DNA from 2 places in the Kitasatospora sp. NPDC003701 genome. Region 2 is predicted to be linked to the other one. Evidence: predicted binding sites of a transcription regulator. Region 2 holds the regulator's gene; the other holds the start of a gene.
What was found. The regulator HrcA, encoded in region 2, represses chaperone genes, less so after heat shock. The targets are predictions, from matches to a motif close to TTNGCACTCNGNNNNNCNGAGTGCNAA.
Positions count from the first base shown of each region.

Region 1: groL (chaperonin GroEL) is a predicted target of HrcA. The motif match lies at 1,363-1,389, and genes of this name have one in related genera.

Region 1 covers NZ_JBSFNM010000015.1:181,088-184,493, forward strand. Annotated here, with positions in the region: gene groL (chaperonin GroEL) at 1-1,206, opposite strand, end outside; gene ACWDRR_RS17160 (cold-shock protein) at 1,613-1,816, opposite strand; gene ACWDRR_RS17165 (ubiquitin-like small modifier protein 1) at 2,419-2,697, opposite strand; gene thrC (threonine synthase) at 2,753-3,406, opposite strand, start outside.
Region 2 covers NZ_JBSFNM010000005.1:130,509-133,914, reverse strand. Annotated here, with positions in the region: gene htpX (zinc metalloprotease HtpX) at 1-428, opposite strand, end outside; gene hrcA (heat-inducible transcriptional repressor HrcA) at 691-1,725, shown strand; gene dnaJ (molecular chaperone DnaJ) at 1,802-2,941, shown strand; gene ACWDRR_RS07005 (16S rRNA (uracil(1498)-N(3))-methyltransferase) at 3,029-3,406, shown strand, end outside.

The DNA of each region.
Region 1 (3,406 bases), on a different contig from region 2:
CTTCGCGTTGCGGACGGCGTCCTCGATGCGGTGCTTGCGCTCCTTGAGCTCCACCTCGGTGGCCGCGCCGGCCTTGATGACGGCCACGCCGCCGGCCAGCTTGGCGAGGCGCTCCTGGAGCTTCTCGCGGTCGTAGTCCGAGTCGCTGTTCTCGATCTCGGCACGGATCTGGTTCACGCGGCCGGCGACCTGGTCGCTGTCGCCGCCACCGTCGACGATGGTGGTCTCGTCCTTGGTGATGACCACCTTGCGGGCGGTGCCCAGCAGGTCGATGCCGGCGTTCTCCAGCTTGAGGCCGACCTCCTCGGAGATCACGGTGCCACCGGTGAGGATGGCGATGTCGCCGAGCATGGCCTTGCGGCGGTCGCCGAAGCCCGGGGCCTTGACGGCGACGGACTTGAAGGTGCCGCGGATCTTGTTCACGACCAGGGTCGACAGGGCCTCGCCCTCGACGTCCTCGGCGATGATGACGAGCGGCTTGCCGCTCTGCATGACCTTCTCCAGCAGCGGGAGCAGGTCCTTGACCGAGCCGATCTTGGAGTTGGCGATGAGGATGTACGGGTCCTCGAACGTCGCCTCCATCCGCTCCAGGTCGGTGGCGAAGTAGGCGGAGATGTAGCCCTTGTCGAAGCGCATGCCCTCGGTGAGCTCGAGCTCCAGGCCGAAGGTGTTGCTCTCCTCGACGGTGATGACGCCTTCCTTGCCGACCTTGTCCATGGCCTCGGCGATGAGCTCGCCGATCTGGGTGTCGGCGGCCGAGATGGAGGCGGTGGAGGCGATCTGCTCCTTGGTCTCCACGTCCTTGGCCTGGGCCAGCAGCTGGTCGGAGACGGCCGCGACGGCCTTCTCGATACCGCGCTTCAGGGCCATCGGGTTGGCGCCGGCGGCGACGTTGCGCAGACCCTCGCGAACGAGCGCCTGGGCCAGCACGGTGGCGGTGGTGGTGCCGTCACCCGCGACGTCGTCGGTCTTCTTGGCGACCTCCTTGACGAGCTCCGCGCCGATCTTCTCGTAGGGGTCCTCGAGCTCGATCTCCTTGGCGATGGAGACACCGTCGTTGGTGATCGTGGGAGCGCCCCACTTCTTCTCCAGCACGACGTTGCGGCCCTTGGGGCCGAGCGTGACCTTCACCGCGTCGGCGAGCTGGTTCATGCCACGCTCAAGGCCGCGGCGAGCTTCCTCATCAAAGGCGATGATCTTGGCCATCAGAAGTGGTCCTCCGGGACACGGTCGACTGCTCGGACCAAGGGGTGCCCGCGACGGACGGCCCTGGTGTGCGGGGGTCCTTTCCCCTACCGCTCCCGGGGGCCTCACCGACCCGGTCCGCTGTCACTCTCACACTGTGAGTGCTAACGCCAATGATTAGCACTCCGGGTAGGCGAGTGCAAGCCCAATCGCCCAACCCGCGAGCCGCGCACGCCCCCGCGGACCGCCCTCGCCGGGCCCCCGCCGGGCCGCCGGCGGCCTCTCGCCGACCGCCGCGCCGGCCCGTGCGCCGGCCCGTGCGCCGGACATGCCGACGGGCCCGTACGACATGTGTCGTACGGGCCCGTCGTGAAGCAAGAGGTGCACCAGCCGATTGGGCCGAGCCGAACTCCTGGGGTCGGAAAGGTCAGACCGCGGCGCGGACCATGTCCGCCTGCGGGCCCTTCTGCCCCTGAGAGATCTCGAACTCGACCCGCTGGCCCTCCTCAAGGGTGCGGTAGCCGTCCATCTGGATCGCGCTGTAGTGGACGAAGACGTCCGCACCACCGTCGACCGCGATGAAGCCGTAGCCCTTCTCCGCGTTGAACCACTTGACGGTGCCCTGAGCCATTCCGAACTCCCCTAGTGCTGTGCTGGCCCTTCACGCGCCCGCAGGTCGCGGGCCCGGGTCTGGTTTGAGGCCGGCCCGGGGAACCCCCCCTGGGCGCAGCCGTGCACGCCACAATCGTCCGCGGAGACCACCGGAAGGCATCCGGTGAGCGGGTGATTGCGTCGACCGCGGCTGAATGTATCCGGATCGACGCCCTCTGCAACAGGGTCAACCGCCGGGAATTCACCCGGCCCGTCAAGGGACAGCCCAGGCCAAAGCGGGAGGAAATCGGCATTTCACGCCGGACATAGCGGACGAATTACCCAAATGCCTTCGAGAATTCTGACATCGGCCTGACATGTTTCACGGTCACGGCCCCGGCGCCGGTCTCAGCGGCCGGACAGACACCGGCGGTACGGGCGCGGACGGATTCGAGTACCGGGGCGAGGGGGGAGGGGAGGCCCTCTTCCCGGACGAGCGACACTCTACTCCCCCGGACCGCGAAATATTCCCGCCGGAATGCGACGGGCCGCCCGCGCGTACGGAGATCGGAATTCCGTACGCACGAACGGCCCGGTCGGAAACGGCCCGGCCGATAAACGGCCTGGTCGGAAAGGGGCGGATCAGCAGCCGCCGGCCACCGCCGGAATGATCGAGACGCTCGCGCCGTCCTTGATCTCGGTGGCCAGACCCTCCGCGAAGCGCACGTCGTCGTCGTTGACGTAGACGTTCACGAACCGGCGCAGCTTGCCGGCGTCGTCCAGGATCCGGGCGGCGATCCCGGCGTGGTTCTTCTCCAGGTCGGCGATGACGTCGCCCAGGGTGGCGCCCTCGGCGGTCACCTCGGCGGTGCCGCCGGTGTAGGTGCGCAGGATGGTCGGGATGCGGACGGTGGCGCTCATGGGGGTCTCCTCGGGCAGAACGGCGGAACGGCGGTGCGGCGGGGCTGCGGGCGGGTCAGGCGGTCGCGAGGCCGGCGTCGCGGAACGAGGCCAGCGTCGGGCGGATGACGGCGGTCATCCCGGAGTCGGAGACGGCGTCCAGCGTCTTCAGGCCGTCACCGGTGTTGATCGCGACGGTCTCCTTGGCCGGATCCAGCTGCCCCGTCTCGACCAGCTTCTTCAGCACGCCGACGGTCACCCCGCCCGCGGTCTCGGCGAAGATGCCCTCGGTGCGGGCCAGCAGCTTGATCGCGGCCACCACCTCGGCGTCGGTGACGTCCTCGACGGCCCCGCCGGTGCGGCGGGCGATGTCCAGCACGTACGGGCCGTCGGCCGGGTTGCCGATCGCCAGCGACTTGGCGATGGTGTCCGGCTTGACCGGCCGGATGACGTCCTGGCCGGCCTTGAAGGCCGCCGACACCGGCGAGCAGCCCGCCGCCTGGGCGCCGAAGATCCGGTACGGCCGGTCCTCGACCAGGCCCAGCTTGATCAGCTCCTGCAGACCCTTGTCGATCTTCGTCAGCTGCGAGCCCGAGGCGATCGGGATGACGATCTGCTCCGGCAGCCGCCAGCCGAGCTGCTCGCAGATCTCGTAGGCCAGCGTCTTGGAGCCCTCGCCGTAGTACGGGCGCAGATTGACGTTCACGAAGCCCCAGCCCTCACCGGCCGG
Region 2 (3,406 bases):
ACGCCCTCCAGTTCCTCGGGCTCCAGCCGCCGCAGCAGCCCGGTGGTGACGCAGACCACCGCGTTCTGCGGGTTGCGGCCGGTCGCGAAGGCGTTCGGCATGTCGTTGTCGGCGACCGCCACCCGCGGTTTGGGCATGTCGGCGAGCGCGCAGAGCCGGTCGACGGTGCCGTGCAGCTGGGGGTACTGCTCCGGGGTCACCCGGTGGGCGCCCATCGCCCGTTCGGTGATCTTGTCGCTGAACCAGAACTGGGCCACGAACAGCCCGCCGGAGATCAGCACGATCAGTGGCCAGGCGCCGCGCAGCAGCGCGATCAGCAGGCCGGTGAAACCGACGTACAGCAGTCCGATCACGAACACCGTCCCGACCATCCGGCCGGTCAGGCCGCGGTCCGGTGCGAAGCGGGTGTGCTGACCCGAGGTCGACATCGCTGGTCCTCCGTTCGCCGTTCGCTATCGATGCTGCCACCCGGCCGGGCCCTCGGCATCACCCGCGTGCCGCGGAGTGCGGGCAGGATCACCCCGGCGGGGCCGTTCCTGCCGTCGGACCCGGGCCTTACACTGGCAGGTACGGTTCTGGCACTCGTCTGTTCAGAGTGCCAAAGCCGCGGTCCGCCCAGAGCGGCCCGGAACATGCCAGAACGGACACATGTCACCACGGACAACGTGCGAAGAGGGAGGTGCGTGCCCCATGGCCGGTGAGGTCCGCCAGCTCGACGAACGCAAGCTCGCCGTGCTCCGCGCCATCGTCCAGGACTATGTGGGCACCGAGGAGCCGGTCGGCTCCAAGGCCCTCGTCGAACGACACAACCTCGGGGTCTCCCCGGCCACCGTGCGCAACGACATGGCCGCGCTGGAGGAGGACGGTTTCATCCACCAGCCGCACACCAGCGCCGGGCGGATCCCCACCGACAAGGGGTACCGCCTGTTCGTCGACCGGCTGGCCGAGGTCAAGCCGATGAGCGCGCCCGAGCGGCGGGCCATCCGGCACTTCCTGGACGGCGCGGTGGACCTGGACGACGTGGTCGCCCGCACGGTCCGGCTGCTCGCCCAGCTCACCCGGCAGGTCGCGGTGGTCCAGTACCCCTCGCTCTCCCGGTCCACGGTGCGCCACATCGAGCTGGTCGCGCTGGCTCCGGCCAAGGTGATGCTGGTCCTGATCACCAACACCGGCCGGGTCGAGCAGCGGATGGTCGACTGCCCGGGCACGGTCGGCGAGGTGGTCCTCGCGGACCTCCGGGCCAGGATCAACGCGCGGGCCGTCGGCGTGCGGCTGCCCGAGGTGCCGGGGCTGCTGGACGAGCTCCCGGCGATGTTCGAGGCGGCGGACCGACCGGCCGTCACCGTCGTCCTGGCGACGCTCTTCGAGGCGCTCGCCGAGCAGAACGAGGAGCGGATCATGCTGGCCGGCACGGCCAACCTGACCCGCTTCGGCCACGACTTCCCGCTCACCATCCAGCCGGTGCTGGAGGCCCTGGAGGAGCAGGTCATCCTGCTCCGCCTCCTGGGTGAGACCGCCGACGCCGGGATGACGGTCCGGATCGGCCGGGAGAACGCGTACGAAGGGCTCAATTCCACCTCGGTCGTCTCCGTCGGTTACGGTTCGGGCGACGAGAGCGTGGCCAAACTGGGTGTGATCGGTCCGACCCGGATGGACTATCCGGGCACAATGGGGGCGGTGCGAGCGGTGGCACGGTACGTGGGCCAGATCCTGGCCGAGTCGTAGGGAACGACCGGCGTCACACCTGTGACACCGGTACCAGTCGCAAGCACTTCTACAGGCGGAACAAGCGGAGCATTTGGTGGCCACGGACTACTACGCGGTACTCGGCGTCCGACGGGATGCGGGGCAGGACGAGATCAAGAAGGCGTTCCGGCGCCTGGCGCGCGAACTGCACCCGGACGTCAACCCGGACCCGAAGACGCAGGAGCGGTTCAAGGAGATCAACGCCGCCTACGAGGTCCTCTCCGACCCGCAGAAGCGGCAGGTCTACGACCTCGGCGGGGATCCCCTCTCGCCCAACGGCGGAGGCGCGGGCGGCTTCGGCGCCGGCGCGGCCGGATTCGGCTTCTCCGACATCATGGACGCGTTCTTCGGCGCGGCCTCCGGTCAGCGCGGCCCGCGCTCGCGCACCCGGCGCGGCCAGGACGCCATGATCCGGCTGGAGATCACCCTGGAGGAGGCCGCGTTCGGCACCACCAAGGAACTCCAGGTCGACACCGCCGTCACCTGCACCACGTGCAGCGGCGAGGGGGCGGCCCCCGGCACCTCCGCGCAGACCTGTGACATGTGTCGCGGCAAGGGCGAGGTCTCCCAGGTCACCCGGTCCTTCCTGGGCCAGGTCATGACCTCCCGGCCGTGCCCGCAGTGCCAGGGCTTCGGCACCGTCGTGCCGACCCCGTGCCCGGAGTGCGCCGGCGACGGCCGCGTGCGGGCCCGCCGCACCCTGACCGTCAAGATCCCGGCCGGTGTCGACAACGGCACCCGGATCCAGCTGGCCGGCGAGGGCGAGGTCGGCCCCGGCGGCGGCCCCGCCGGCGACCTCTACGTCGAGATCGCCGAGACCACCCACCCGACCTTCCAGCGCCGCGGCGACGACCTGCACTGCACGGTCACCATCCCGATGACGGCCGCCTCGCTCGGCACCCAGGTGCCGCTGCAGACCCTGGACGGGCTGGAGGAGGTCGACATCCGGCCCGGCACCCAGTCCGGCCAGTCGATCCCGCTGCACGGCCGCGGCATCACCCATCTGCGCGGCGGCGGCCGTGGCGACTTGATAGTGCATGTCGAGGTGCAGACGCCCACCAAGCTCGACCCCGAGCAGGAGGACCTGCTGCGCCGGCTCGCGGTGCTGCGCGGCGAGGAGCGGCCCTCCGGCCAGTTCGCGCCGGGCCAGCAGGGGCTGTTCTCCCGGCTGAAGGACGCCTTCAACGGCCGCTGACCGTACCGGCGCCCGGTGGTCCCGCTCCCCGCGGGTCACCGGGCGCCGTCGTTCCCCCGCCCGTACCCCCGACTCCCAGGAACCGCCATGACCGCGCCCGTGTTCGTCGTCGAGACCGCGCAGCTCGCCTCCGCCGCCCCCGGCGCGGTGGTCCGGCTGGACGGCCCGGAGGGGCGGCACGCCGCCGCCGTGAAGCGGCTGGAGCCGGGCGAGGCGGTGACCCTGGCCGACGGGCTCGGCCTCGGGGTGGACGGCACGGTCACGGCCGTCCACGGCAAGGACGCCGTCGAGGTGACGGTGGCCGCGGTCCGCCGGGAGGCCGACCCGGCGCCGCGGATCGTCGTCGTCCAGGCGCTGCCCAAGGGCGACCGCGGCGAACTGGCCGTGGAGACCATGACCGAGGTCGGCGTGGACGTGGTGATCCCCTGGGCCGCCTCCCGCTGCATCACCCAGTGGAAGGGCGAG